3 regions of the Streptomyces sp. NPDC002054 genome follow, and region 3 is predicted to be linked to each of the others. Evidence: riboswitches for the same ligand, from Rfam matches in the RefSeq annotation. Region 3 holds a riboswitch; each other region holds the start of a gene.
What was found. Region 3 has a riboswitch for cyclic di-AMP ahead of ABT123_RS03725 (M23 family metallopeptidase). Riboswitches for the same ligand answer to the same signal wherever they lie in the genome.

Region 1: it holds a riboswitch for cyclic di-AMP, as region 3 does, so the genes downstream of both, ABT123_RS18205 (M23 family metallopeptidase) here and ABT123_RS03725 (M23 family metallopeptidase) in region 3, are expected to answer to the same signal.
Region 2: it holds a riboswitch for cyclic di-AMP, as region 3 does, so the genes downstream of both, ABT123_RS05550 (transglycosylase family protein) here and ABT123_RS03725 (M23 family metallopeptidase) in region 3, are expected to answer to the same signal.

The regions. Positions count from the first base shown of each region.
Region 1 is NZ_JBEOXT010000017.1:134,650-144,581, reverse strand. It holds gene shc (squalene--hopene cyclase) at 1-1,907, shown strand, start outside; gene ABT123_RS18225 (phosphorylase family protein) at 1,907-2,596, shown strand; gene hpnH (adenosyl-hopene transferase HpnH) at 2,602-3,630, shown strand; gene ABT123_RS18215 (aspartate aminotransferase family protein) at 3,627-5,009, shown strand; gene ABT123_RS18210 (tyrosine-protein phosphatase) at 5,039-5,845, opposite strand; cyclic di-AMP (ydaO/yuaA leader) riboswitch at 6,097-6,289, shown strand; gene ABT123_RS18205 (M23 family metallopeptidase) at 6,292-7,362, shown strand; gene ABT123_RS18200 (SGNH/GDSL hydrolase family protein) at 7,516-8,313, shown strand; gene ABT123_RS18195 (MBL fold metallo-hydrolase) at 8,418-9,611, shown strand.
Region 2 is NZ_JBEOXT010000004.1:204,092-214,023, reverse strand. It holds gene ABT123_RS05560 (FtsB family cell division protein) at 1-116, opposite strand, end outside; gene eno (phosphopyruvate hydratase) at 208-1,494, opposite strand; gene ABT123_RS05550 (transglycosylase family protein) at 1,757-2,491, opposite strand; cyclic di-AMP (ydaO/yuaA leader) riboswitch at 2,495-2,672, opposite strand; gene ABT123_RS05545 (LysM peptidoglycan-binding domain-containing protein) at 2,949-4,100, opposite strand; gene ABT123_RS05540 (cytochrome P450 family protein) at 4,247-5,524, opposite strand; gene ABT123_RS05535 (globin domain-containing protein) at 5,640-6,854, shown strand; gene ABT123_RS05530 (nucleoside triphosphate pyrophosphohydrolase) at 6,864-7,856, opposite strand; gene ABT123_RS05525 (SurA N-terminal domain-containing protein) at 7,882-8,505, opposite strand; gene ABT123_RS05520 (YfhO family protein) at 8,687-9,932, shown strand, end outside.
Region 3 is NZ_JBEOXT010000003.1:115,521-125,452, reverse strand. It holds gene ABT123_RS03755 (thymidine kinase) at 1-384, opposite strand, end outside; gene ABT123_RS03750 (alkaline phosphatase family protein) at 443-1,648, opposite strand; gene ABT123_RS03745 (DUF5998 family protein) at 1,648-2,253, opposite strand; gene ABT123_RS03740 (bifunctional acetate--CoA ligase family protein/GNAT family N-acetyltransferase) at 2,305-5,214, opposite strand; gene ABT123_RS03735 (HPr family phosphocarrier protein) at 5,410-5,691, shown strand; gene ABT123_RS03730 (GntR family transcriptional regulator) at 5,884-6,573, opposite strand; gene ABT123_RS03725 (M23 family metallopeptidase) at 6,736-7,533, opposite strand; cyclic di-AMP (ydaO/yuaA leader) riboswitch at 7,546-7,705, opposite strand; gene ABT123_RS03720 (M16 family metallopeptidase) at 7,957-9,339, opposite strand; gene ABT123_RS03715 (M16 family metallopeptidase) at 9,360-9,932, opposite strand, start outside.

The sequences.
Region 1 (9,932 bases), on a different contig from region 3:
AGGAGGCCGCCGTGCGGGCCACCGAGCACCTGCTCGCCCGGCAGCACCCGGACGGATGGTGGAAGGGCGACCTCCAGACCAACGTCACCATGGACGCCGAAGACCTGCTGCTGAGGCAGTTCCTCGGCATCCGGGACGAGGCCACAACCCGCGCCGCCGCCCGCTTCATCCGCGGCGAGCAGTGCGAGGACGGCACCTGGGCCACCTTCCACGGCGGACCCCCCGAACTCTCCGCCACCATCGAGGCGTACGTCGCCCTGCGCCTCGCTGGGGACGAGCCCGACGCCCCGCACATGGCCCGCGCCTCGGCCTGGATCCGGGCGCACGGCGGCCTTGCCGCAGCCCGGGTCTTCACCCGCATCTGGCTGGCCCTGTTCGGCTGGTGGAGCTGGGACCACCTGCCCCAACTCCCGCCCGAGCTGGTCTTCCTGCCCCCCTGGGTGCCGCTCAACATCTACGACTTCGGCTGCTGGGCCCGGCAGACCATCGTGCCGCTGACCGTGGTCTCCGCGAAGCGGCCGGTCCGGCCGGCCCCCTTCCGGCTGGACGAGCTGCACACCGACGCCCGCAACCCCCACCCGGCCCAGCCGCTCGCCCCGGTGGCCAGTTGGGAGGGCGCCTTCCAGCGCATGGACAAGGCCCTGCACCTGTACCACAAGGTGGCCCCGCGCCGGCTGCGCAGGGCGGCCATGGACTCCGCCGCCCGCTGGATCATCGAGCGGCAGGAGAACGACGGCTGCTGGGGCGGTATCCAGCCGCCCGCCGTGTACTCCGTCATCGCCCTGCACCTGCTCGGCTACGACCTCGGGCATCCGGTGATGAAGGCGGGCCTGGCCTCCCTCGACCGGTTCGCCGTCTGGCGCGAGGACGGTGCCCGCATGATCGAGGCCTGCCAGTCCCCGGTGTGGGACACCTGCCTCGCCGCCATCGCCCTGGCCGACGCGGGCCTGCGGCCCGATCACCCGGCGCTGGTCCGGGCCGCCGACTGGATGCTCGGCGAGGAGATCGCCCGTACCGGGGACTGGGCCGTGCGCCGCCCCCAACTCGCCCCCGGCGGCTGGGCGTTCGAGTTCCACAATGACACCTACCCCGATATCGACGACACCGCCGAGGTCGTCCTCGCCCTGCGCCGGATCGCCTACCCCGACCAGGCCAGGCTGGAGGGGGCCATCGCCCGCGGGGTGTCCTGGAACCTCGGCATGCAGTCGAAGAACGGGGCCTGGGGCGCCTTCGACGCCGACAACACCAGCCCCTTCCCCAACCGGCTGCCGTTCTGCGACTTCGGCGAGGTCATCGACCCGCCCTCCGCCGACGTCACCGCACACGTGGTGGAGATGCTCGCCGCCGAGGGCCGGGCGGGCGATCCCCGGACCTGGCGCGGCATCGCCTGGCTGCTCCGCGAACAGGAGGCCAACGGCTCCTGGTTCGGCCGCTGGGGCACCAACTACGTCTACGGCACCGGCTCGGTGGTGCCGGCCCTGACCGCCGCCGGGATCCCCGGCTCGCACCCGGCGGTCCGGCGGGCGGTGGCCTGGCTGGAATCCGTACAGAACGACGACGGCGGCTGGGGCGAGGACCAGCGGTCCTACCGGGACCCGGCCGGGTGGGCCGGCCGCGGCGCCTCCACCCCCTCGCAGACCGCCTGGGCGCTGCTCGCCCTGCTTGCGGCCGGCGAGCGCGAGGGCAAGGCGGTGGAACGCGGCATCCACCACCTGGTGGACACCCAGCGGGCGGACGGTTCCTGGGACGAGCCGTACTTCACCGGCACCGGATTCCCCTGGGACTTCTCCATCAACTACCACCTGTACCGACTGGTGTTCCCGCTCACCGCCCTCGGCCGGTACCTGTACGGGGACCCGTTCGAGGCCGGTGGCCGGGCCCTTCCGGCCCGGCCCGGAGGCAGCTGATGCCGCCCGCCCGGCCGGGACCGCCGCTGCTCGTCGCCTGCGCCCTCGGCATCGAGCGCCTCGCCCTGGGCCCGGTGGAGCGGGCCGGGGCCCCGCCCGGTCCGGTCACGGTCATCCGTACCGGCATGGGACCGCGCGCCGCCGAGCGCGCGGTGGACCGGGTGCTGGCCCGCCCCGGCATGGCCGGGGCGGCCGTGGTCGCCACCGGATTCTGTGCCGGCCTGGTCCCCGGCATGCACCCCGGGGACCTGGTGGTGGCCGAGGCGACCCGCGACCCCCGCGGGACCGTGCGCTGCGACGACACCGCGCTGCTCGCCGCGGCGCTGGCCCGGGCCCTGCCCGGCCGGACCGTCCACACCGGCCTCCTCACCGGCTCCGACCATGTCGTACGCGGCCACGAGCGCGCGGAGCTGCGGGCCGGCGGGGCCATCGCGGTCGACATGGAGTCGGCCGCCACGCTGTGGGCCGCCGCCCGGAACCGGAATCCGGGCGAGTCCCCGACGGGGGAGCTGCTCCGCCCCGCCGGAGGGCCACCGGTTGCGGCCGTCCGGGTGATCGTGGACGCTCCGGAGCACGAGCTCGTCCGTATCGGCACGGTCCGCGGTGGAATATCGGCCTTCCGTGTTCTCCGTGCCGTGTTGCCCGCATTCTTCGATTGGCACCACTCTTCGCTGCTCCCCAGGAGGTGAGCCAGATGGCCATGCCGCTGCGACAGTCCATCAGGGTCGGGACCTATCTCTTCGAACAGAAGCTCCGCAAGCGCGAGAAGTTCCCGCTCATCGTCGAGCTGGAGCCGCTCTTCGCCTGCAATCTGAAGTGCGAGGGCTGCGGCAAGATCCAGCACCCTGCCGGGGTGCTCAAGCAGCGGATGCCGGTCGCCCAGGCGGTCGGCGCCGTCCTGGAATCCGGCGCACCCATGGTGTCCATCGCCGGCGGTGAACCGCTGATGCACCCGCACATCGACGAGATCGTGCGCCAATTGGTGGCTCGCAGGAAGTACGTCTTCCTCTGCACCAATGCCATGCTGCTGCGCAAGAAGCTCGCGGACTTCACCCCCTCCCCGTACTTCGCGTTCGCCGTCCACATCGACGGGCTGCGGGAGAGGCACGACGAGTCGGTCGCCAAGGAAGGCGTATTCGACGAGGCGGTGGCGGCCATCAAGGAGGCCAAGAAGGCCGGCTTCCGGGTCACCACCAACTCGACCTTCTTCAACACCGACACCCCGCAGACCGTCATCGAGGTACTCAACTACCTCAACGACGAACTGCGCGTCGACGAAATGATGATCTCGCCCGCCTACGCCTATGAAAAGGCCCCCGACCAGGAACACTTCCTCGGCGTCGAACAGACCAGGGAACTCTTCCGCAAGGCGTTCGCAGGTGGCAACCGGCGCCGCTGGCGGCTCAACCACTCCCCGCTCTTCCTGGACTTCCTCGAAGGCCGGGCGGATTTCCCCTGCACTGCCTGGGCCATTCCGAATTACTCGCTGTTCGGCTGGCAGCGGCCCTGCTATCTGATGAGTGACGGGTACGTGCCGACGTACCGGGAGCTCATCGAGGACACCGACTGGGAGAAGTACGGCCGCGGGAAGGACCCGCGCTGCGCCAACTGCATGGCGCACTGCGGATACGAGCCCACCGCGGTCCTCGCCACCATGGGATCGCTGAAGGAGTCCCTGCGCGCCGCCCGCGAGACGGTCTCGGGGAACCGGGAGAAGTCGTGACCGAGTTCGACCTCCGGGCCCTGCTGGCCGAGCGCGGAGCGGAACGGTACGAGCTGCACACCCGCCACCTCAACCACCAGCTGCCCCGGATGCTGCACACCATCGGCTTCGACAAGGTCTACGTCCGGGCCGAGGGCGCGCACTTCTGGGACGCCGAGGGGAACGACTACCTCGACATGCTCGCCGGGTTCGGGGTGATGGGCCTGGGCCGGCACCATCCGGTCGTCCGGAAGGCGCTGCACGACGTCCTGGACGCCCAGCTGGCCGATCTGACCCGGTTCGACTGCCAGCCACTGCCCGGGCTGCTCGCCGAAAAGCTGCTCGCGCACAGCCCGCACCTGGACCGGGTCTTCTTCGGCAACAGCGGCACCGAGGCCGTGGAGACCGCGCTGAAATTCGCCCGGTACGTCACCGGCCGACCCAGAATCCTCTACTGCGCCCACGCCTTCCACGGGCTCACCACGGGCTCCCTCTCGGTCAACGGCGAGAACGGTTTCCGCGAGGGCTTCGCACCCCTGCTGCCGGACACCGCCGTCCCGCTCGGCGACCTGGCGGCGCTGGAGCGGGAACTGCGCAAGGGCGATGTGGCGGCCTTTGTGGTGGAGCCGATCCAGGGCAAGGGGGTGCACGAGACCCCGCCCGGCTTCCTGCGGGCGGCCGGGGAGCTGCTCCACCGGCACGGGGCGCTGCTCATCGCGGACGAGGTGCAGACCGGGCTCGGACGTACCGGAGATTTCTACGCGTACCAGCATGAAGGCGGCGTCGAGCCGGATCTGGTCTGCGTGGCGAAAGCCCTCTCGGGCGGGTACGTGCCGGTCGGGGCCACCCTCGGCAAGGACTGGATCTTCAAGAAGGTCTACTCCTCCATGGACCGGGTGCTGGTCCACTCGGCCAGCTTCGGCTCCAATGCGCAGGCCATGGCGGCGGGGCTCGCGGTCCTGTCGGTGCTGGAGCAGGAGGACCTGGTGGCCCGCGCCCGGGCGATGGGGGACCTGCTGCGCGGGCGGCTGGCCGCCCTGGTGGACGAGTACGAGCTGCTGCACGAGGTGCGGGGGCGCGGGCTGATGATCGGCATCGAGTTCGGCCGGCCGTCCTCGCTGGGCCTGCGCAGCCGGTGGACCATGCTGCAGGCGGCCCGCAAGGGCCTGTTCGCGCAGATGGTGGTGGTGCCGCTGCTGCAGCGGCACCGGATCCTCACGCAGGTCTCCGGGGACCACCTGGAGGTGATCAAGCTGATCCCGCCGCTGGTCGTGGACGAGCAGGACGTGGACCGGTTCGTGACCGCCTTCCGGGCGGTCATGGACGAGGCGCACGGCGGCGGCGGCCTGATGTGGGACTTCGGCCGGACCCTGGTGAAGCAGGCCGTCGCCAACCGCTGACGGCCTGCTTCGGGCACGGCTGGTTTCGGCTAGTCGAGGAGTCGTTCGCGCAGGCGGTCGAGGGTCTCGGGGCTGAGCCCGAGGCCCTCGGCCAGGTACGCCGGGACGCTGCCCCAGGTCTCCCCGATGGTGTCGAAGGCCGCCTCCAGGTACTCGGCGCGGGCGTCGAACAGCGGGGCGAGCAGGGCCATCACCTCGGGGGAGCGGGCTTCCGCGGAGTCGCTGCTGCGGCGGACCCGGTAGCGGCGGTGCGGCGCGTTGGACTCCAGGTAGTCCGCCAGGATCGCCTCCCGCTCCACACCGAGCGCGAGCAGGGTGACGGCGATGGAGAGCCCGGCGCGGTCCTTGCCGGCGGCGCAGTGCATCAGGGCCGGCACGCTGTCCTCGGCCAGGGCGTGCACCACCCGGCTGTGCTCGGCGGTGCGGGTCCGGATGATCTCCCGGTAGGACCGGGTCATCCGGGCCGCCGCCCGGCCCTCGCCCAGCAGTCCTCGGAGCTGCTCGAGGTCGCCGTCGCGGACCATCTTCCAGAACTCCTTGCCGTCCGCCGGGTCGGAGAGAGGAATGCCGACATTCCGGACACCCGGCAGGGTGACGTCGGGTCCCTCCAAGGCGTGGTCGGCGGAGTTCCGGAAGTCGAAGATGGTGTGCAGTCCGAGCGAGGCGAGAAACTCTGCGTCGGTTTCGGTGGCATGTGCGAGATGTCCGCTTCGGAACAGAACTCCCGATCTGACCTGTCGCCCATCCGAGGTCGACAAACCGCCCACATCACGGAAGTTGCGCACTCCGGACAGTTCGGGCTCAGTGGACGAATGGTGGGGTATCTGTTGCGTCACGGGAACTCCTCCGCGTCGGTGATGCCTCGTGAGCAGGATCATACGGTGACGTTGAGTGGCGGCTCGGCGTGGCCGAATTGCCTTGCCCGAACGGGTGTTGCCGGTCCGGAATGGACAGAGGGTGACGGGAATTCCGGTGATCCATCACTTTCATGATTCCTACCGCAAATTCATGGCTTGTTCTGTGCGCCCGAATTGGAATACGGTCACGACCGATCCGGGTGGAACGCCGAATCCTGCCGCCTCCCGGAAAACCGCACCCGACCATTCACGTGCGCGGCAGGAGCGGGGGAACCAGGTAAGCCGCTGTTCCGGATCTTTGTGCCGGGACGGCTCGGGGTGAAGCCGTACACCCGATGTACATGTGATGTGCATCGGATGTACTGCCGGACATCTCCAGTCCGAACCCGACAGCTCACCTCGCAGGCGACGGAGAGGAATTCGCCATGCCTGCAAAGGGTAAGCACCGCCGTCCCAAGTCCAGCCCGATAGCCCGCGGTTTCGTCGCGGCCGGCACCGGCGGTGCGGCCCTCGCGCTCCCGCTGCTGGGTGCCACCGGCGCGAACGCCGCCGAACTCCCCGTCACCCAGGCCCCCACCGCGCTGGCGGCCCAGAGCGCCGCCCGGGTCGCCGTCCAGACGCAGATCCAGTCCCTGGCCGTGCCGGCCGCCGCCCCCAAGGCGGTCCAGCTTCCCTCCGTCTACACCGTGGTCTCCGGCGACTGCCTCTCGGACATCGCCCAGGACCGGCAGGTCGGCGGCGGCTGGAAGCAGCTGTACGACAACAACCGCGAGGCGGTCGGTTCCGACCCGTCGATGATCCACCCGGGCCTGAAGCTGAAGGTCGGCGCCCCGGGCCAGGGCCAGGGTGCGGCCCAGGCCGCCGCCGAGGCTCCCGCCGACGCCCAGGCCGCGCAGGAGCAGCCTGCCGAGGCCGCGCCGGCCCCCGAGCAGCCTGCCGAGGTCGCCCCCGCCCCCGAGCAGGCAGCCCCCGCCCCCGAGCAGGCGGCCCCGGCCCAGGAGCAGGCGGCCCCGGCCCCGGCGCCCGAGCAGGAGCCCGCCCCGGCCGGGAACTCTGCCGCTGACACGAAGTCCTCCGGTGCGGCCACCGCCGGCGGCTTCGTCGCCCCGGTCACCGCCCGCGTCTCCACCCCGTACAAGGCCAGCGGGGCCATGTGGTCCAGCGGCATGCACTCCGGCGTGGACTTCGCCGCGACGGCCGGCACCAGCGTGAAGGCGGTCGGCGCCGGCACCGTGGTCTCGGCCGGCTGGGCCGGTTCGTACGGCAACGAGGTCATCATCAAGCACGCCGACGGCCACTACTCGCAGTACGGCCACATGTCGCAGCTCTCGGTCTCGGTCGGCCAGAGCGTCACCGCCGGCCAGCAGGTGGGCCTCGTCGGCTCCACCGGCAACTCCACCGGCCCGCACCTGCACTTCGAGATCCGCACCGGGAAGAACTACGGCTCGGACATCAACCCGCTGAGCTACCTCCGCTCGAAGGGTGTGAGCGTCTGACGGACTGAAGTCCGCCAGTAGGCCGGGGCCGGGAATCCGAGGGGGATTCCCGGCCCCGGCGGTATTCCTCGCGGGCGGGTGGCAAAGATCACGGTCCGTCAACCCCTGGCTACGGTCGCGTAGGTCACAGGTGTCGGGGAAAGATAAGCCGACGTGGCAGGCGACGACGATACGACGAACTCGACATTCCAGACCATTGGCTCATACGCGGCGATCGGTGACAGCTTTACCGAAGGTGTGGGGGACCCGGGACCGGGGGACACCTTCGTCGGCTGGGCCGACCGGCTGGCCGTCCTGCTGGCCGACCGCCGCGAGGAGCACGACTTCCGGTACGCCAACCTCGCCGTGCGGGGGCGGCTGCTCGACCAGATCGTGGCCGAGCAGGTACCGCGGGCCAAGGAGCTCGCACCCGACCTGGTGACCTTCTGCGCCGGCGGGAACGACATCATCCGGCCCGGCAGCGACCCCGACGACGTGGCCGAACGCTTCGAGGCGGCGGTCGCCGACCTCACCCGGGCCGTCGGCCTGGTCATGATCACCACCGGCTTCGACACCCGCGGCGTGCCCGTGCTCCGGCACCTGAGGGGCAAGGTGGCCACGTACACCGCACACGTCCGGGCCATCGCCGACCGGTACGACTGCCCGGTGCTCGACCTCTGGTCGCTGAAGTCCGTACAGGACCGGCGGGCCTGGGACGACGACCGGCTGCACCTCTCACCCGAAGGCCACACCCGGGTCGCCCTGCGGGCCGGCCAGGTACTCGGCCTCGAGGTGCCCGCCGATCCCGACCAGCCCTGGCCGCCGCTGAGGCCGCGCGGCTCCGCGGAGGTCACCCGGGACAACATCCAGTGGGCGCGCGAACACCTGGTCCCGTGGATCGGGCGGCGGCTGCGCGGGGAGTCCTCCGGAGACCATGTGGAGCCCAAGCGCCCGGACCTGCTTCCCCTGTGACTGAGGGGACGGGCGCCGGGAGCGGAATCCTTCGGCCTCGGTGTGCGTTGGGAAGGGCAGACACCTAGTACACCGTCCCTACCACCACCGTCCCAGGAGGCGCCTTGACCGGCTCCCGTCCCTTGCGTCAGCAGCTGCGTGAGCTGCGGTCCGAAGCCTTCGGCGCGGACCCGTCCGGCGAGCGGATGGAGCGGATCCGCCGCTCGCCGAACTTCGCGGACGGCGTCTTCCAGAACCCGGTCGGGGCGCGTACCAGGCCGTCCGGCTCCAAACGCGAGTTCGCGAAGATCTACTTCCACAAGGAGCAGCGCCTCCGCCGCAGCCCGGGCGCGCCCATCCCGGTCCATCCGACCACCCTGGCCGACCTGGCGAAACCGCCGGTCAGCGGCCTGCGGCTGACCTGGATGGGCCACTCCAGCGTGCTCGCGGAGATCGACGGGCGCCGGGTGCTGTTCGACCCGGTCTGGGGAGAGCGGTGCTCTCCCTTCCCCTTCGCCGGCCCCAAGCGGCTGCACCCGGTGCCGGTGCCGCTGGCCGTGCTGGGTCCGGTCGACGCGGTGGTGATCTCGCACGACCACTACGACCACCTCGACCTGCCCACGATCAAGGCCCTGGCCGGCACGGACACCGTCTTCGCGGTGCCGCTGGGCGTCGGCGCGCACCTGGAGCGCTGGGGCGTGTCCGAGGACCGGATCCGCGAGCTGGACTGGAACGAGACCACCAGGATCGCCGGCCTCTCGCTCACCGCCACTCCGGCCCGCCACTTCTGCGGGCGCGGCCTGCGCAACCAGCAGCACACCCTCTGGGCCTCCTGGGCGGTCGCGGGCGAGGAGCACCGGATCTTCCACAGCGGGGACACCGGCTACTTCCCCGGCTTCAAGGAGATCGGCGCCGCGCACGGCCCCTTCGACGCCACGATGATCCAGATCGGCGCCTACAGCGAGTACTGGCCGGACATCCACATGACCCCGGAGGAGGGCATGCGCGCCCACCTCGACCTCCAGGGCGGGACCCCGCACGGAGTGATGCTGCCGATCCACTGGGGCACCTTCAACCTCTCCCCCCACGCCTGGGCGGAGCCGGGGGAGTGGACGGTAGACGCCGCCGAAGAGGCCGGCCAGCCGGTGGCGCTCCCGCGTCCCGGCGAGCCCTTCGAGCCTGCCGGAACGCTGCCCGTGGATCCCTGGTGGCGCCCGGTCTCCCGTCCGATCGCCCACCCGTGGCGTCGCCCGAAGCCGGTGGCTCTCCCGTCGAGCGACGCCCGGGCCGGAGACCTCGACCTTGCCGGCGAGCGGTGACGCCGGAAGCGGAGCTGGAACAAGTTGCCCGGTTATGGGTCAGGCTGGCGCCGGAGGACCGCGAGCGGGCCGTCCATAGACGGGCCTCCTCGCACTGAGCCGCAGGAGCGGTCTCGACGTTTCAGGCCCTTGCCCACCTCGAACGGATCGTCTCGTGTCGTCGTACGCGCGCGGATCGTGCGTACGACGGCGGGCGGGCCGGCACTTGGTGATCATCCCGGTCCCGGTGCGTGAGCCGTTCTGAGCGGGCGCCCAAGGGCTCCGGCTGCCTCTGGGTGGCCGTCTTGTGGGTTGTCCGCAAGGGCTGACCGCTGGCCCTGG
Region 2 (9,932 bases), on a different contig from region 3:
AGCCGGCTGCGGCGTACCTGACGGCGCGACTGCGATCGGTAGACGTGGGCTGCGGTCCGCTCGCCGAGCTGCTTGAGCCTGGTCGCGGTGGAGAACCGATCCCGGTTCCCGGCCATGTCCCGCCTCCCCTGTGTACGCAGTACGTCCCCGCACACGGTACGGGACCGGGTGCGGGGACGTACGGAGGCTAGACCCGAGGCCGGGTGATTAGCCCTTGAAGCGCGGGAAGGCGGAGCGGCCCGCGTACACCGCGGCGTCGTCGAGGATCTCCTCGATGCGCAGCAGCTGGTTGTACTTGGCGACGCGGTCCGAGCGGGCCGGGGCGCCGGTCTTGATCTGACCGCAGTTCACGGCGACGGCGAGGTCGGCGATGGTGACGTCCTCGGTCTCGCCCGAGCGGTGCGACATCATGCACTTGAAGCCGTTGCGCTGGGCCATCTCGACGGCGTCGAGGGTCTCGGTCAGCGAACCGATCTGGTTCACCTTCACGAGCAGGGCGTTCGCGGAGCCCTCCTCGATACCGCGGGCCAGGCGCTCCGGGTTGGTGACGAACAGGTCGTCACCGACGATCTGGACGCGGGCGCCCAGCTTGTCGGTGATGACCTTCCAGCCGGCCCAGTCGTCCTCGAAGAGCGGGTCCTCGATGGAGACCAGCGGGTACGCGTCGACGAGCTCGGCGTAGTACTCGGTCATCTCGGCGGCCGAGCGGGACTGGCCCTCGAACTCGTACTTGCCGTCCTTGTAGAACTCGGACGCGGCGACGTCGAGCGCGAGCGCGATGTCCTTGCCCGGGACGTAGCCGGCCTGCTTGATGGCCTCGACGATGAGGTCGAGCGCGGCGCGGTTGGACTCCAGGTTCGGGGCGAAGCCGCCCTCGTCACCGAGACCGGTGGAGAGGCCCTTGGTGTGCAGGACCTTCTTGAGGGTGTGGTAGACCTCGGCACCCCAGCGCAGCGCCTCGGAGAAGGACTCCGCGCCGATCGGGGCAATCATGAACTCCTGGATGTCGACGTTGGAGTCGGCGTGCGACCCACCGTTGAGGATGTTCATCATCGGAACGGGCAGCAGGTGCGCGTTCGGGCCGCCGAGGTAGCGGAAGAGCGGCAGGTCCGAGGCTTCGGACGCGGCGTGCGCGACGGCGAGGGAGACGCCGAGGATGGCGTTGGCGCCGAGCGAGCCCTTGTTGTCGGTGGCGTCCAGGTCGAACATGGCCTGGTCGATCAGGCGCTGCTCGGTGGCGTCGTAGCCGACGAGCTCCGGGCCGATCTGCTCGATGACCGCGAGAACGGCCTTCTCCACGCCCTTGCCCATGTAGCGGTTGGGGTCACCGTCACGGAGCTCAATGGCCTCGAAGGCACCGGTGGAGGCGCCGGACGGGACGGCAGCACGGCCGGTGCTGCCATCGTCGAGGCCCACCTCGACCTCGACCGTGGGGTTGCCTCGGGAGTCCAGGATTTCCCGGGCTACGACGACGTCGATGGACGGCACGAGCATCTCCTTCTGGGATGTGACGCTGGGTGTGCGGTGGCGTGTGGGGCCGTGGGAGGCCCCTGCCGGTCTAGAGCCTAACCGGCTCCGGGCAGTGGGCCGGTCGACCGCCCGGGTCCTGGGACGAAAAAGGGCCCGAATACCCTCCTTACAGGACATAGGACCCTTGAATTCCGCCGGACACACCACCGCCCGGCACGTCGGGGACGCGCCGGGCGGGAGTGCTGCGCCGGGATGTGCCGGGAAGTGCCGGCCATTCAGCCGGGTGTCAGGAAAGCTTCAGCTTCTGGCCCGGGTAGATCAGATCGGCATCCGCAACGATGTCCTTGTTCAGGTCGTGCAGGTGCTGCCAGCCGCCCTGGACGCCGTTGGCGTCGGCGATGGCGCCGAGGGTGTCGCCGGCCTTGACCTCGTAGGAGCCGGTGCCGGTCTTCACGGCGAGGGGGGCGGCGGGCTTCGCGGCCGGCTTGGTGGCCGGCTTCGACGGGGCCGGGGCCTGGGAGCGCTCGGACCGGGTGGTGGTGGTCTCGGTGCGCTTGGTCTCGGTGCGCTTGGTCTCGGTCTTCGGCTTGGCCTGCTTGACCTCGGTGCCGGAGCCGTTCGAGGTGCCGGTGGAGCCGCCGGTGTACGCGGAGTTGGTCAGGCCCTTGCCGCAGTGCGGCCAGGCGCCCTTGCCCTGGCCCTTGAGGACCTTCTCGGCGACGGCTATCTGCTGGGCCTTGGAAGCCTTGTTGGCGGTGGCGGCGTACGCCTTGCCGCCGTACGCGGCCCAGGTGGAGGCGGAGAACTGCAGGCCGCCGTAGTAGCCGTTGCCGGTGTTGATGGACCAGTTGCCACCGGACTCGCACTTGGCGACGGTGTCCCACTGCGAGGCGGTGGCGGCGTTCGCGGTGCCCGCAGCCATCAGCGGGGCGGCGATCGCGGCACCGGTGACACCGGCGAGCGTGACGATCCGGGTGGCCTTGGAGGCGCGACGGTGCTTGCCCTTGCCGGAAAGCAGCATGGAACTTCTCCTCACCGACGCCTACGAGGTGAGCTGTCGGGTTCGGGCGAGTGAGTTGCCCGGCCTCGCGACCTAGCGCGTGGCTTAACCCCAAGCCATTCCCGCTGACCGTCTCTCAACGGCCGTCCGGGTCCGGCACTTACCTTGGTTCCCCCGCTCCTGCCTTCGGCGCTTGACGCGACGACTGTTCCCTCCGTCCGCCGGCAGGATTCGGCGATGCGGTCGAAGAGGCCCGCGGTGGCGAGCGATTCAGAAGGTAGACAGGTCTGCCCCGGATGTTCAACGAGCGTTTCGAGCACAAAACCGCCCCTACTTGCGCTCCCCGAAAGGGTGTTTGCGCAGGTGAGGGGCGGATTCGCGGAAGGTCACAGGGAGGACACGCCAGTTGACCGGAAGAGACGCATGTCTCACTTGCTCACAACGGACATTAGGGGCTTTCCGGTCGCCCGAACTGGCCCTATTTCTGGCTTAGATCCAGGTTCTGGCCCGGCTTGATGAGATCCGCGTCGCCCCCGATGACCTGCTCATTGGCCGCGTAGAGGGCATTCCAGCCGCCCTTGAGCCCCTTGGCGTCGGCGATGTCGCCGAGGGTGTCGCCGGCCTTCACGGTGTATGTCGGGTCCGTTTTTTCCGACTTGGCATTGGTTGCGGCGGTTTCCTCGGCGGCGGGTGCACCGCGGTGTCGTCCGGTGCCGGTGTCCGTGCCGGCCACCGGGGCGCCGCTCGGGTCGGTGACGGGCGTCGCCGGGTCGGTGGTCGCCGTGGGGCTCACCGGTGCCGTGGGGGCCGTGGGGTCGGTCGTCGGGCTGCCCGGAGTGGCCGGGGTGGTCGGCGTGCCGGGCGTGGTCGGCGCGACCGGCGGGGCGGTGGGGTCCACCGGGCCGGTCGGAGTGCCGGGCGTGGTCGGGCCGGTGGGGGTGCCCGGAGTACCCGGAGTGCCCGGGGTGGCGGGCAGGGTCGGGGTGGTGCCCGGCGCCGGCGTCTCACCGACCGGCGCGGTCGGCTTACCGGGCGCGGTGGGTGCGACCGGCGCAGTGGGCGCGGTGGGCGCGACCGGCTCGGTGGGCGGCAGCGGGGCCGGCATGACCGGCATGCCCGGGGTGAACACCCCGCCCGGCACGGCCGTCGGGTCGGAGCTGCCGGAGTCCTCCGGGCGGTCCTCCGGGCGGACCGGGGCGAGCGACCGGTCCGGCTGGGGGCCCGGCTGGCCCGGGTCCACGGCGGCGGCGGGGCCGTTGCGGGTCAGTCCGGCCGACTCCCCGCAGTGCGCCCAGGCTCCGGGCCCGTCGGCGGCCAGCACCCGCTCGGCGATGGCTATCTGCTGGGAGCGGCTGGCCAGGTCGGCGCGCGGGGCGTAGTCGAGACCGCCGGCGTCCTTCCACTGCTCCTGGGTGAACTGGAGCCCGCCGTACGCACCGCTGCCGTAGTCGGCGCTCCAGGTGCCACCGCTCTCGCACTCGGCGACCTTGTCCCAGGTGGCGGTGTCCGCCGCGCTCGCACTGGTGGCGGCGAGCAGCGGCATGGCCAGGGCGGAGCCGGTGACTCCGGCCGTGACGACGATCGCAGGGGCCTGACGGGGCCGACGATGGCGGCCGTTCCCGGAACGCATGAGGGTGGACCTTTCGCGTGACAGCGGGGAGGTCACGGAACCTAGCGCTCCTCGAACGCTTGTCACAAGTCGATGCAGCGCAGATCACGCGAAGGTCACAGCGGGGCGGCAGTGGGCACCCGGGCTGTTGACCTGCGGTCAGTTAATTAGCGGGGTGTGAAGCGAACCGGAAGCGTGCGCAGTCCACGCATGATCAGCCCGCCGCGCCAGCGCAGCGCCTCGGGCTCCACGGCGAGCTCCAGATCCGGAATCCGCGTCAGCAAAGTTGCAAGCGCTGTCTGTCCCTCCAGCCGGGCCAGCGGAGCACCCAGGCAGTAATGGATTCCGTGCCCGTATCCAAGGTGCTGATTGTCACTGCGGGAGAGGTCCAGGATGTCCGGATCGGCGAACCGGGCGGGGTCGCGGTCGGCGGCGGCGAGGACGACGAGGACCGGGTCGCCGGCCGCGATGTCCTGTCCGCCGAGCGTCAGCGGGCGGGTGGCAAACCGCCAGGTGGCCAGCTCGACCGGGCCGTCGTAGCGGAGCAGTTCCTCGACCCCGGTGGCGAGCAGTCCGGTCTCCCCGGCCGCGAGGGAGGCCTGGAGGCGGCTGCGCTGGTCCGGGTTGGCGAAGAGAGAGTGGACGCCGTTGCCGATGAGGTTCACGGTGGTCTCGAAGCCGGCGAAGAGCAGGATGAAGGCCATGGCGGCGGCCTCGTTCTCGGTCAGGTGCTCGCCGTGGTCGCTTGCCCGGATCAGACCCGAAATCAGGTCATCGCCCAGATCATCCCTTTTGCGGTGGATGAGCTCGACCAGGTAGTTCCGCATCTGCTTCACCGACCGGGCCACCCCGCCGCGCGGACCTCCGCCGTGCCGGATCATCATCCCGGCCCAGTCGCGGAAGTCGTCCTGGTCCTCCCGCGGTACGCCGAGCATCTCGCAGATGGCGTAGATGGGGAGCGGGAACGCGAACTCGTGGATGAGGTCCGCCTCGCCCCGGCCGGCGAAGTTGTCGATCAGGTGGTCGGTGAGCTCCTGGACCCGCGGGGTGAACTCGGCCACCCGGCGCGGGGTGAAGGCCTTCGACACCAGCCGCCGCAGCCGGGTGTGGTCCGGCGGGTCGATGTTGAGCAGATGGGTCATCAACTCCGCCTTGCGCTCCCCCGGAATCCCGGTCTTGCCCTTGGCGTGCGCGGGCTCCGCATGGTGCGCCGGGTTCTTGCTGAGCCGCTGGTCGGCGAGGGCCTGGCGGGCGTCGGCGTACCGGGTCACCAGCCAGGCCTCGACCCCGCTGGGCAGCTTGGTGCGGTGCACCGGGGCGTGTTCGCGCAGCCAGGCGTAGGCCGGGTACGGGTCGGTCGCGAACTCCCAGTCGAAGAGCGTGGGGGCGGCGGGGGCGGCTGCTGCGGGGGCGGCTGCTGCGGCGGTGGCGGGGTCCTCGTGCACCGTCCGACGGTATCCCGCCGCCGGGGCGCCACCCCTTATGGGTGGTTCGCCGCGGCTGTCCGCAGATCGGACAGAGCTTGACCTCACCTTGCCCGGCATTCCTACTTTCGGTTTTGTGGATGTGAGGATCTTGAAGAGCAGCTTTGCGGTGGTGGAGAGGCGGGCCGAACACGCGGTCAAGTTCTTCTACTCCCACCTGTTCTGGCACAACCCCGGACTCCGTGAGCTGTTCCCCTCCTCCTTCGAGGACATGGAGCGGCAGCGGGACCGGCTCTTCGCCGCGCTCACCCACGTGATCGCCCATCTGGAGGACGAGACGCTCCTCCCCTATCTACGGGACCTGGGCCGCGACCACCGCAAGTTCCGCACGGGCCCCGAGCACTACGCCGCCGTCGGCTCCAGCCTGCTCGCCGCGCTCGCCGAGACCTCCGGCGAGGCCTGGACCCCGGACGTGGAGAAGGCCTGGGCCGAGGCGTACCAGGTGATCGCCGACGCGATGACGGCCGGCGCCGCCGAAAGCAAGGACCCCCCGTGGTGGGACGCGGAGGTCGTGCGCCACCTCCAGTACGGGGAGGACATCGGGGTGCTGACCCTCCGGCCCCACCAGCCGCTGCCCTACCGGGCCGGCCAGTACGTCAGCGTGAGCAGCGCACGGGTGCCGACCACCTGGCGCACCTACTCCATCGGCAATGCGCCGCGTGCCGACCACACCGTCGACCTGCATGTCAGCCGGATCGAACGGGGCCGGCTCAGCACCGCCCTGGTCCGCGAGGTCCAGCCCGGCGAACTGCTGCGGCTGGGTGCCCCCGGCGGCCTGATGACCCTGCGCCGGGACGGCCGCCCGATCAGCCTGATCGCCGCCGGCACCGGCTGGGCGCCGGTGCTGGCCCTGCTGGAGGAGCTGGTCGCGGACCCTCCCGATCAGGACGTGCGGCTGTTCGTGACCGCCCGCGAGCAGGCGTACCTGTACGACCGCCCGCTCATCGACGCATACGCCGAGGCGTACGGCTGGCTGAGCGTCACCTATCTGACCCCGGCCCCGGGCAGGCACCGCAACCAGGCCACCGAACGGCTGGCCACCGCGCTCGGCAACCGGGGCCTGTGGCCCGACCAGGACGTGTACCTGAGCGGCCCGGCGGCCTTCATGGAGGAGACCGCCTGCCTCCTGGCGGAGCTGGGCGCCCGCCCCGACCGGCTCTTCCACGATGCGGTCCCCGCCGGCCCCGCGCACGCCCGGCCGCTGGGCTCCGGCGAGTGGTTCCTGAACCGCCCGGCCCCGCACTGGCACAACCCCTCGGCCCGCGCCCCGCGCGAGCCGTACGGGCGCTGACCCGCCGCGCTATCCGTCGAGGCCCTCGGCGGCCCGGATCGCGTCCCGGTAGGTGCGGGCCGCCGCGCGCAGCGCGGTCTCCGGGTCCACCCCCTGCGCCTCGGCACGTGCCGCCAGCGCCAGCAGTTCGTACCCGATGCCCTCGCCCTCCGGCAGCGGTACGTCCACCCCGCCGGACCGGACCCGGCCCGCCAGCTTCGACGCGAGCGCGAGCCCCGGCTGCCCCAGCGGGATCCCGTCGGTCACCGAATCACGCTGTTTCTCGGCCGCCTTGGTGCGCATCCAGTGCGCCTTCACGTCCTCCGGGGTCTCGGCCTTCGCGTCGCCGAAGACGTGCGGATGCCGGTGGATGAGCTTCTCCACGATCGTCCCGGCCACGTCGTCGACCGAGAACGGCTCCTCGGGGTCCTCCTCGGCGATGCGCGCGTGGAAGACCACCTGGAGGAGGACGTCGCCGAGCTCCTCGCGCAGCTCCTCCCGGTCGCCGTCCTCGATCGCCTCGACGAGCTCGTACGCCTCTTCGATCCCGTACTTCGCCAGGCCCTTGTGGGTCTGGCGGGAGGACCAGGGGCACTCGCGCCGGATCCGGTCCATCACCTGGACCAGGTCGAGCAGCCGGGCGCCGGGCAGATCGTAGGAGCCGGGCAGCAGCTCCAGGTCGGGCATGCTGTGCCGGCCGGAGCCGGCCAGCCGGGCCAGGCCGTCGGTGAGCCGCCGGTCGCCCTCGCCGGAGGGGAGCACCACCACGGTCCGGCCGCCCGCGCACTCCTCGACCAGCGCGTGCGCGTCCGGGCTCTCCCCCACGACCTCGATCCCGGCCTCCCGCAGATAGGGCAGCTGCGGGTGGTCCGGGTCGGCGCACAGCACCAGGTCGGCTGCGTGCAGGGTCTGCCACGCGGACCAGGACAGCACCCCGGGGGCGACCCGGTGGCTGGTGGTCAGCAGGACGATGCGGCCGGTGGGCTCGGCGGTGGGGTGCTCGGCGGTCGGGTGCTCAGTCACCCTTCGAACCTACCTCCGCCGGCGGTCAGGCCCCGGCCGGGGGCTGCTCGGGCCGGGTCTTCTGGCTGATCCACGGGATCTTCTGGTCGCCGACGGTGATCTGCCGGGTGTCCCAGGCGCCGTAGCGGGGGTTCACCTCGATGCGCAGCTGCTCGGCGGCCTTGGCCAGCGGCTCCAGCACCTTGTCCTCGCCGTAGCGGTCGCTGAGCTTGGCGAAGAGCAGCTGGAAGCGGACCTCGTCCTCGACCTGCCCGGGCGCGAGCGGCACCCGCTGCGCCAGCATGATCTCGTCCATCTTCTCCTGACCGCCGGTCTGGGCCAGCCTGCTCTTCTGCACTTCTTCGGTCTCCTTGGTGGAGACCGTGATTCCGGCCGTCGCGGCGGCCTTCTCCAGCACCCGCAGCTGGATCATCTTGCTGAGCTTGACCCGTTCCAGCTGCGTCGAGTTGGCCACCAGCTGGGTGGCGTTCGCCGAGCGCTGCTGGGCGTCCCGGACGTCCTTCACCTGGGCCTGGAGCGCGGAGGTGGTGATGCGTTCACCGCCGACGACGGCCGCGGTGCCGGGTCGTGCCTCGCCCGAACAGGCGGAGAGCAGCGGGGCCGCGAGAAGCAGGGCGGCGGAGACGGAGAGCGCAGTGCGACGGTGCAAAGGAGCCTCCAGGGCCTGGCTGAAGATTGTGCAGCGGTGCACAAGTGCCTTGCGGTGATCGATGGTATGAGCTCAGGTTGATCAGAGCCACCGGTTCGACCAACGATTCCCGCGCTGTCGGGGTGCGTGTTCACCCGGTGGCCATCCTTCTGTCGTCCACCCCTGCCAAGGTTCCCCCACCATGTCGACACCGCACCGCTCACCGCGCCGCCACAGCCTCTACGGATCGGCGCTCGCGGCGCTGATCGCCGTCGTGGGGGTGGGTGCCGGGGACGCGGTCGCGCGGGTGTTCCCGTACGGCCACCGGCACCGCAGCATCAACGACCTCGGCAACCAGTTCGTGCCCTTCCACGCGCACTTGTGGGACCTGCTGCACGGCCGGGCGGCGGGCGGGGTGCTGCTCAACTGGCAGTCCGGGTACGGGACCAGCTTCCTGCCGGACCTCGGGACCTATCTGACGAGCCCGTTCGCGCTGCTGGTCGGCTTCTTCCCGCGCCAGGACATCGATCTCGCGGTGTACGTGGTCACGGTGCTGAAGATCGCGGCGGCCGGGGCGGCCATGGCCTGGCTGCTGCGGACCATGCGGCCGGGGCCGTGGTGGGGCGCGGCCGTGCTGGGCGCCTCGTACGCCCTGTGCGGATGGTCGGTCATCGAGGCCTCGTACAACCCGATGTGGCTGGACGGTCTCATCGCCTTCCCGATGCTGTGCCTGACCGGGGAGTGGGCGCTGCGCGGACGCCGCGCGGTGCTCGCCCCGCTGGTGGTGGCGGTGTCCTGGACGGCCAACTTCTACACCGCCTATATGGCCACCCTCGGTGCGGCGCTGGTGCTGCTGGTGCGGGTGGTGCTGGAGCGGGAGGACGTACGGGCCCGGGTGCGGGTGGTGCTGCGGGCCGCGGGGAGCACCCTGCTGGGCATCGCGCTGGCCGCGCCCGTGCTGGTGCCGGTCTTCCTCGGGTCGAAGCACGCCTACCCGGGCCTGGTGCGGGAGTTCACCCCGGTGGCCTGGTCGGACCTGTTCGCCCGGCTGCTGCCCGCCACCTACAGCTTCTCCTCCCCCGCCCTGTTCGTCGGCACCGGCACCCTGCTGCTGGCGGTGGCCCTGCCGTTCCACCGGGCGGTGCCGCTGCGGCCCCGGCTGTGGTGGACGGGGCTGCTGGTGGCGGTGCTGCTCTCCTTCCAGTGGAAGCCGACGCATCTGGCCTGGCACGTGTTCGCCACGCCCAACGGCAGTGCGTACCGGCAGACGTTCGTGCTCGCCGGGGTGGTGGTGATCGCCGCGTGGATGGGGCTGGCGGCCGGCCGGCCGGGGCTGCGACCGCTCGCCGGGGGCGCGGCCGTGCTGGCCGGGGCGGTGCTCTGGGCGAGCGGCAGCCGGCTGCCCACCACGACCTCGTACGCCCTGTTCCTGGGCGGGCTGCTGGTGG
Region 3 (9,932 bases):
CTGCGAGCCCGGGAAGAGCTTCGTGCGGAAGTCCGTCGTGATGCCGAAGGCGAAGACGTCCAGACCCAGGTCGTCCACGATGCGCGCCAGCTGGTCGATCTGGGCAGGGGCCAGGAACTGGGCCTCGTCCACGATCACGTAGTCGGCCTTGCCGCCCTGCGAGAGCTGGTTCACCAGGTACGCGTACAGGTCCATGCCCTCCGGCGCCTCCACCGCCTCCGTCACCAGACCCAGGCGAGAGGACAGCTTGCCCTCCCCCGCACGGTCGTCGCGGGTGAAGATCACGCCCTGGAGACCCCGCGCGTCGCGGTTGTGCGCGATCTGGAGCGCCAGAGTGCTCTTTCCGCAGTCCATCGTTCCGGAGAAGAACACCAGCTCGGGCATGGGAAGTACGGGACCTTTCGGCGGGGGCGAGAACGGAGAGTGGGAGGTGGCAGGCGGGTCAGGCCGAGCGGATTTCGAGCAGGGGGACCAGCTGCTCGGCCGGGGTCAGCGAGCCGTGCATGCCGGTCAGGGCCGACTCGTTCGGCTCGTTGACCGAGGCGGTGATGGCGACATCGGCGTGGGCCGCGGCCACCACATCGCCGATCCGGCCCAGGACCCGCTCGTCGCAGTCGCCGGGGGCACCGAACCAGCCCCGCTCCAGGGCCTCTTCGCGGCTCGCGACCCAGAAGCGGTCGCCGAGCACCTCGCGCCAGACGGTCAGGACGTCCGCCTCCGCGCCGGGCACCGCGTAGACGTGCCGGGCCCGGCCCTCGCCGCCCAGCAGGGCGACTCCCGCGCCGAGTTCCCAGTCCTCGTCGAAGTCGATCCGGGAGTCGTCGTCGAAGGGGATGTCCACCATGCCGTGGTCGGCGGTGACGTACAGCGCGGTGCGCGGCGGCAGTTGTTCGGCGAGCCGCTGGACCAGCCGGTCCACGTGCATCAGCTGGCCGCGCCAGGCATCGGAGTCCACGCCGTGCCGGTGGCCGGCGCCGTCGAGTTCGCTGTAGTACGTGTAGACCAGCGAGCGGTCTCCGGCGGCGAGCCGGTCCGCGGCCAGGTCCATCCGCTCCTCGCCGGTCATCCGGCCGTGGAAGGTGCCGCCGCTGAGGGCGATCTTCGTCAGCGGGGTGGTCTGGAAGGCCGGGGAGGACACCTGGGCGGTGGCGATGCCGGCCGCGTCGGCGCGCTGGAAGACGGTCGGGTACGGCTGCCAGACCTGCGGAGAGGTCCAGGGCTGCCAGCGGAGCTGATTCATCAGCTCGCCGGTGGCAGGGTTGCGCACGGTGTAGCCGGGCAGGCCGTGGCGGGCCGGGGGCAGGCCGGTGCCGACCGAGGCCAGCGAGGTGGCGGTGGTCGCCGGGAAGCCGGCGGTGATCGGCCGGCCGGTGCCGCCGCGCGAGGTGGGGAGGAGGGAGGTGAGGTACGGGGCCTCGTCCGGGTGGGCCTTGATCTGCTCCCAGCCGAGCCCGTCGATCAGGAACACGCAGTTCCGGTCGGCCGGGGTGAGTTCCGCGAGGGTTGCGGAGAACCCCGGTACGCCCTGGCCGGCCACGAGGGTGGGCAGCAGATCGGCGAGCGAGCCGGTGCCGTACTCGGGGACCGGGGCGCCGCCGAGGTCCAGCAGTTCCGGATCGTGCCAGTCCTGCGCGGGCGAATACGTCATCAGCGGGCGGTACCCGATCCGGCCGCAGTCGCCGCGGTGGCCTCGCTCAGCGCCTGGGCGAAGAGCAGGGTCTGGCGGACCGCCTCCGGGCCGTCGCCGGCCTCGCTGACCCGCAAGCTCAGGTCGTCGGCGGTGGAGTTGCCGGTGTAGCCGTGGTCGGAATCGCAGTTCGGGTCGCCGCAGGCGGCGGGCTCCAGGTCGATGCGGGAGACGGCGCCCCAGCCGATGGTGAGGACGACCTCACGGGGCAGGGTGCCGGGCGTGTACGACTCCGGGTTGGCGACGACGCGGCTGAGCACCACCGAGGAGATCCCGGCGAGCTTGACCGACTCGGTCGAGGTGGTCGCGTACGGGGACGGGGATCCGGCGTCGGCGGCCTGCTCGTCGGTGTGGCTCACGATGAACCGGTTGCCGGTCAGGACCAGCACGGTGACATGCCGGCGGACCTCGTTGGAGTCGAAGGTGGTCTCCTGGTGGACCAGGTACGACGAGATCGGCTCGCCGCCCACCGCGGCCTCCACGGCCTCGGCCACGAGGGCCGGGTAGTAGCCGCTGCGCTCGATCGCCGCGCGCAGCCCCTGGGTCGTCGTACCGGATTTCGCCATGAGGTCCATCCTAAGGCCCGTGACGACTCCCCCGGCCTCGCCGTGCGCGGCTCAGTAGCTGGGGAGGGTGCGCGGGCCGAGGTCGGTACGGGCCGGCGGGTGGGCGATGCGGACGGTGGCGCTCAATACGGAGAGGCCCTCGGTGGCGACCACCACCGGCTCGAGCGTGACTCCGACCACTTCCGGGTGGTCGTCGACCAGCCGGGACAGCCGCAGCAGCAGTTCCTCCAGGGCGGGCGTGTCCACGGGGGCACTGCCCCGCCAGCCGAACAGCAGGGGGGCGGTCCGGATGGAGCGGATGAGTTCGGCAGCGTCCCGTGCGGTGGCGGGGACGAGCCGGTGGGCGGTGTCGCCGAGGAGCTCGGAGGCGACCCCGGCGAGACCGAAGGAGAGGACCGCGCCGGCGGCGGGGTCGATCACGGAGCGGATGACGGTGTCGACCCCGCGCGGGACCATCGCCTGGACCACGGGCTGGAGCTCGGCGGGCTTGCCGAGGGCCTCGGTCAGCTCCTCGTACGACCGGCGCAGCTCCGCCTCGGTGGTGATGTCCAGCCGTACGCCGCCCAGGTCGGCGCGGTGGCGCAGGTGCGGGGCGGTGGTCTTGAGGGCCACCGGGTAGCCGAGCCGGCGGGCTCCCTCGGCGGCGGCGTCGGGGGTGGGCCCGGGGAGGGTGGGCAGGACGGTGATCCCGTAGCGGGCCAGCAGCTCGCGGGCGTCGGTGTCCGTCAGGGTGACGGCCTCGGAGCCGGCGACCGGGCGGAGCAGGCCGGCCAGCTGGGCGGCGGCCCCGGCCTCGTCGATGTCCTCGTATTCGGGCACGCTGCCGGCCTCGGCGTTGGCGCGGCGCCAGTCGGCGTACCGGACGGCCTGGGCGAGGGCCCGGACGGCCCGCTCGGCGGCGGGGTAGGCGGGGATCCGCGCGGGACCGGCAGGTGCGGGCGACGCAAGCCCGGCCGACCCGGCTGCACCTGCTGCACCCGCTGCACCCGCTGGACCGGTTCCGGGCGCGGCCGGGGGCCGGAGGGCCGGGTCTGCGGAGTGCGGGGCCGGGTCCGGGTTCGGGGCCAGGTCCGGGGCCGGGGACGCCGGGGGGCGGGGGCCTGAACCGCCGCTTCGCGCGGCGGACAGGGCATCCGCCAGCTCGCCCAGTTCCACATGGACCACCAGGACCGGCTTGGCCGGCCCGGCCGCGACCGCCGCCCGCAGTGCCTCCGCGAGGTCGTCGGCGAGGCCGGGCTCCCCCACCGAGGGGATGGCGGTGACCACGACCGCGTCGTTGGCCTCGTCCGCCAGCGCCCGGGTGAGGGCGTCCTGGAAGTCGGCGGGGGTGGCGTCCGTGGTCAGGTCGAGTGGCGGGTGCGGGCGCAGCCGCTCCGAGAGGCAGGCGTCGTACGTGAGCACGCCGAGCGACTCGGAGTTGCCGAGGATGCCGACGCGCGGGCCGGCCGGCAGCGGCTGGGAGGCCAGCAGCAGGCCCGCGTCCACCAGTTCGGTGACCGTGTCCACGCGGATCACGCCCGCCTGCCGGAGCAGGGCCGAGACGGTGGCGTCGGGCAGCCGGGTGCCGGGCACCGCATGTCCGGCGGGGGTGGCTCCGCTGTGCCGGCCGCCCTTCGCGACGACCACCGGCTTCACGGCGGAGGTGCGGCGCGCGAGCCGGGTGAACTTCCGCGGGTTGCCGAGGGTTTCGAGGTACAGCAGGGCCACGTCGGTGTCGGGGTCCTCGTACCAGTACTGGAGGATGTCGTTGCCCGAGACGTCCGCGCGGTTGCCGGCCGAGACGAAGGAGGACAGGCCTTCGCCGCGCCGCAGCAGACCGGAGAGCAGGGCGATCCCGATGGCGCCGGACTGGGTGAACAGGCCGATACGGCCGCGGGCGGGCGCGGGGGCGGGAGTGAGGGAGGCGTTCAGGCTCACCTCGGGTGAGGTGTTGATCACGCCGTAGGCGTTGGGGCCGATGATCCGCATGCCGTACGACCGGGCCTGGCGCACCAGTTCGCGCTGCCGGTCGAGGCCCTCGGGCCCGCTCTCCCCGTAGCCGGCGGAGAGGACCACCAGGCCCTGGACGCCGTGTTCGCCGCAGGCCGCGACTGCTTCGGGGACCCGCTCGGCGGGGACGGCGACCACGGCGAGGTCGACCGGGGCTCCGATGTCGGTGAGGGTCCGGTAGGCGCGGACCCCTTCGAGGAGGTCGCCGGCTATGCCGGGGGCGAGCGCGTGGTTCACGGCGTACAGGTGGCCGCGGAAGCCGCTGTCGCGCAGGTTGCGGAGGGCGGCGGCGCCGACGCCGGCACCGGACCGGCTGACTCCGATCACCGCGACCGAGCCGGGGGCGAGCAGCCGCTGCACCGAGCGGGCCTCGGCCCGCTGCTCGCGGGCGCGCTGGACGGCGAGGGATTCCGCAGTGGGTTCGAGGTCGAGGGTGAGGTGGACGGATCCGTCCTCGAAGGTGCGGCGCTGCTGGTAGCCGACGTCCTTGAACACCTTGATCATCTTGCTGTTGGCGGGCAGCACCTCGGCGACGAAGCGGCGGATGCCGCGTTCGCGGGCCACCGCGCCGATGTGTTCGAGGAGGGCGGAGGCGACTCCGCGGCCCTGGTGCGCGTCCTGGACGAGGAAGGCGACCTCGGCCTGGTCGGCGGTACCGGAGGCGGGGCGGCCGTCGGGGCCGGTCCGGTCGTAGCGGACGGTGCCGATGAACTCCCCGCCGATGGTGGCGGCGAGGCCGACCCGGTCCACGTAGTCGTGGTGCGTGAAGCGGTACACGTCGCGGTCGGAGAGCCGGGGATGGGGAGCGAAGAAGCGGTAGTACTTCGACTCGTCCGAGACCTGTTCGTAGAAGCTGACCAGCCGGCCGGCGTCCTCGGTGGTGATGGGCCTGATCCGGGCGGTGCCGCCGTCGCGCAGTACGACGTCCGCTTCCCAGTGGGCCGGGTACGAAGGATCCGACGCGGTGGTCATGGCCTGATCCTACGGCCCGAACGGGCCGGGGAGCGCTCGCGCGGCGCGTTAGGCGGGTAGGGGCAAATCGGTGCAAGCTGGGGAAGGCCGAACGGCAGAAGACTCGGGCCGAAGGTCGGTCGGAGGTCGGTCGGAGCATTCCGGGCGTCGTGAGAGACTGGTCTAGACAACCGTAAGAACCTGAAGGGCATCACCATGGCAGAGCGCCGCGTCAACGTCGGCTGGGCCGAGGGCCTGCACGCTCGTCCCGCCTCGATCTTCGTCCGTGCGGCGACCGCTTCCGGCGTCCCGGTGACCATCTCGAAGGTGGACGGCAACCCCGTCAACGCCGGTTCCATGCTCGCGGTGCTGGGCCTGGGCGCCCAGGGCGGCGAGGAGATCATCCTCGCGTCGGAGGCCGAGGGCGCGGAGGTGGCGCTCGACCGCCTGGCGAAGCTGGTCGCGGAGGGTCTCGAGGAACTTCCCGAGACGGTCTGACCCTTCGGGTTCGTCCCGAGTCGTGCACACGTGGCGGAGCCGCGGCCCCGGAGGACGGGGGCCGCGGCTCCGATCGTTTTCCCCGCTTCCGCAATTCCGGATTACGGGCAACGGGGAATTCCGGCCGATGCCGAATTCACACCCGGCTCACACCCGGGCGGTAATACACCCGCTCTTTGTATACGGCTTCTGTTAATGCCGGCCGCTCGACATGTTTACGGCAGGTTGCGAAGTCCTCACCGGTCCGGCGCCCGACCTCCGCCCCCTCATCCGGTGCGCCTCGGCGGCCCGCTCCGCATGCGCCGCGGTCAGCGCCCGGGCCCGTTCCGCGTCGCCGCGGGCCACCGCGTCCACGATCGCCCCGTGCTCGGCCCAGGACTCCACCGGCTGGGCGGGCACCTGCACCGCGTACATCCAGGCCACCTTGTGCCGGAGCTGGGTGAGCAGGGCGATCAGCCCGGGGCTGCCGGAGGCCTGGGCCAGGGTCTCGTGGAACCAGCCTCCCAGGGCCCGCAGATCCTCGCCCTGGCCCTGCCGGGCCCGCTCCCGGCCCAGCCGGACCAGGCCGCGGAGCACCTTGAGGTGCGCGTCCGTGCGGCGCCGGGCCGCCCGCGCGGCGGCCAGCGGCTCCAGCAGCATCCGGAGCTCCAGCAGGTCGGCCGCCTCCTGCTCGGTCGGCTCGGCCACGCAGGCGCCCGCGTGCCGCCGGGTGGTGACGAAGCCCTCGGACTCCAGCGTGCGCAGCGCCTCGCGCACCGGGACCCGGGAGACCCCGTACCGGCGGGCCAGAAGTTCCTCGGTGAGTCTGCTCCCGGGCTCGAAGACTCCGGTGACGATATCGTCGCGGATTGCCGTACACACCGCGTGCGCAGGAATACGCAAGACCGGACCTCCGCTTAATGCTGGTGTCATTGTCCCGACTCTATTGCAGCACACGATTATTTCCGAGCGGAGACGGAAAACAAAAGAAGAAAACCCCCGGGCTCGGTGAGCCGGGGGTCTTCTTCGATGCTGCGGGTGCTGCGGGCCTGAGTCAGACCAGAGTCAGATGCTGACGCCGTGACTGCGCAGGTAGGTGATCGGGTTGATGTCCGAGCCGTAGTCCGCGCCGGTCCGGGCCTCGAAGTGCAGGTGCGGGCCGCTGGAGTTGCCGGTGGACCCGGACAGGCCGATCTGCTGGCCCGGGGTGACCTGCTGTCCCTTGGAGACGCTCAGGGAGAGGAGGTGGCCGTACTGGGTGTAGGTGCCGTCGGCGTGCTTGATGACGACGTTGTTGCCGTACGCGCCGCCCCAGCCGGCCTCGACGACCGTGCCGAGACCCACCGAGCGGACCACGGTGCCGGAGTCCGCGTGGAAGTCGATGCCGGTGTGGCTGCCGGAGGACCACATGCCGCCGCCGGCCTTGTACTGGGTGGAGACGTACGAGTCGCCCAGCGGGGAGACGAAGGTGTTCAGCCGCTTGCGCTCGGCCTCGCGCTCGGCGCGCTCCTTGGCTTCGCGCTCGGCCTTCGCCTTCGCCTCGGCCAGACGCTTCGCCTCGGCGGCCCGCTGCTGCGCCTCGGCCTCGGCCTGCGCCTTGGCGGCGGCAGCGTCGGCGGCGTGCTGCTGGGCCGCGGCCTGGGTCTCGATGTCGCCGGCCAGGTCGTCGCCGACCACGACGGCGTTGAGACCGGTGTCGAGATTCGCGTGATCGTTGTCCGCGGCGAAGGCCGGAGCTGCGAAGGAGCCGACGACACCGGTGGTGGCGAGGGCTGCGATCCCGGCTATGCCGGCGGTCTTCTTGCTCAGACGGCTGGAACCACGGTGCTTGCCGGAACCGGCGGCACGACTGCCGAACGCCATGAAGGGGCTGATCCTTTCCTTCCCTCTCGCCTACCGGGTTAGCTGACGGGTTCGGAGCAGGAAGGTCTCCTACGGCCCCCCTCTGGCGAGGCGGACCGATTCACCCCAGGGACTGATGTGGGTCCCCGGCTCCCCAGGCTCGCGCCTGACGGGGACTCGGCGATTGCTGCCCGGTGCCGCGGGTGCGGCGGTTACAGCTGACGGGCAGCGGGACCGACGCTAGGCGGATCATCAGTCAATCGCCAAACAGACGCGCCTTTTTGTTGCGTACGCCACACGGCATACGGGGAACCACTCCACTTAATCGGACATTAGGCGAGCAAAAGGGGTCTTGGCGGATGAACCACCAAGACCCCGTGCCAGACCCCATGCCGGAACCCGTACCTCCGGACGCCGTCCGGAGGCCAGTTGACGACCGTACGGTCAGTTGGCGACCACGGTGACCTCACCGATGCCGAGCGCCCGCACCGGGGCCTCGATCTGTGCCGCGTCGCCCACCAGGACGGTGACCAGACGGTCCACCGGGAAGGCGCTGACCACCGCCGAAGTCGCCTCCACCGTGCCGGTTTCGGCCATCCGCGCGTAGAACTCCGCCTGGAAGTCGTCCGGGAGCTGCTGCTCGACCTGGTCGGCGAGGGTGCCCGCGACGGAGGCGGCCATCTCGAACTTCAGCGGGGCCACGCCCACCAAGTTCTGAACCGCCACGTCCCGTTCGGCATCGGTCAGGCCGCCCTCCGCCAGCGTCCGCAGCACCTTCCAGAGGTCTTCCAGCGCCGGACCGGTGTTCGGGGTGTCCACCGAGCCGCTGATGGCGAGCATGGACGCGCCGGTGGCACCTTCCGGAGCCGTCGGGGCGGTGGAGCGCAGCACCTGCCCGAAGGAGCGGACGCCGTAGGTGTAGCCCTTCTCCTCGCGCAGCACCCGGTCCAGGCGGGAGGTGAGGGTGCCGCCCAGGCAGTACGTGCCGAGCACCTGCGGCACCCAGACGCGGTCGTGCCGGTCCGGACCGATCCGGCCGATCAGCAGCTGGGTCTGGACCGCACCGGGCCGGTCCACGATGACCACCCGGCCTGTGTCGTCGGCGGTCACCGCGGTGGCCGGACGCCGCGCCGCGCTGCCGCCGGTCCAGGCGCCCAGGGTGTCCGCCAGAACGGCGTTCAGGTCCGTGCCGGCGTAGTCGCCGACGATCACCGCGGTGGCGGCTGCCGGGCGTACGTGGGCCTCGTAGAAGGCGCGTACGGCCGCGGAGTCGATCCGGGCGACGGTCTCCGCGGTGCCCTGGCGCGGCCGGGACATCCGCAGCGCGGCCGGGAAGAGCTCCTTGGACAGCTGCATGGCGGCCCGGCGCGCCGGGTTGGCCAGCTCGTGCGGGATCTCGTCGAGCCGGTTGCGGACCAGGCGGTCCACCTCCTCGTCGGCGAACGCGGGGGCGCGCAGCGCCTCGGCGAGCAGCGCGAGGGCCTTGGGCAGCCGGGAGGCCGGGACCTCCAGGGAGACCCGGACGCCCGGGTGGTCGGCATGCGCGTCGAGGGTGGCTCCGCAGCGCTCCAGCGCCGCGGCGAACTCCTCGGCGGAGTGCTTGTCGGTGCCCTCGGACAGCGCCCGGGCCATGATGGTGGCCACCCCGTCCAGGCCGGCCGGCTCGGCGTCCAGCGGGGCCTCGAGGATGATCTCGACGGCCACCACCTGCTGGCCGGGCCGGTGGCAGCGGAGCACGGTCAGGCCGTTGTCCAGGGTGCCGCGCTCGGGGGCCGGGAAGGCCCACGGGCGGGCCTCGCCGGCCTGCGGCTGCGGGTGGAAGGTCATCGTGACGGCTGCGGTGTCGCTCACTGCTCCGCCCCCTCGTTCTCGTCGTTCGCGTCGTTCGCGTCGTTCTCGCCGTCGCCGTTCTCCTCGGCCAGCGGCTCGTACACCAGCACGGCCCGGTTGTCGGGGCGCAGCCGGGCGGCGGCCACGGCCTGCACCTCCTCGGCCGTGATGTCCAGCACCCGGCCGACGGCGGTCAGCGCCAGCTGCGGGTCGCCGAACAGCACGGCGAACCGGCACAGTTCGTCGGCCCGGCCGGCCACCGTGCCCAGCCGGTCCAGCCATTCGCGCTCCAGCTGGGCCTGGGCGCGCTCCATCTCCTCCGCGGTCGGGCCCTCGGCGGCGAACCGCGCGAGCTCCTCGTCCACGGCGGCCTCGATGTCGGGCACCTCGACGCCGCCGGAGGTCTTCACGTCCAGCCAGCCCATGGAGGGGGCCCCGGCCAGCCGCAGCATGCCGAAGCCGGCCGCGACGGCCGTCTGGTCGCGGCGTACCAGACGGTTGTGGAGGCGGGAGGACTCGCCGCCGCCGAGGATGGTCAGGGCCACGTCCGCGGCGTCGCAGTCGCGGGTGCCGTCGTGGGGCAGCCGGTA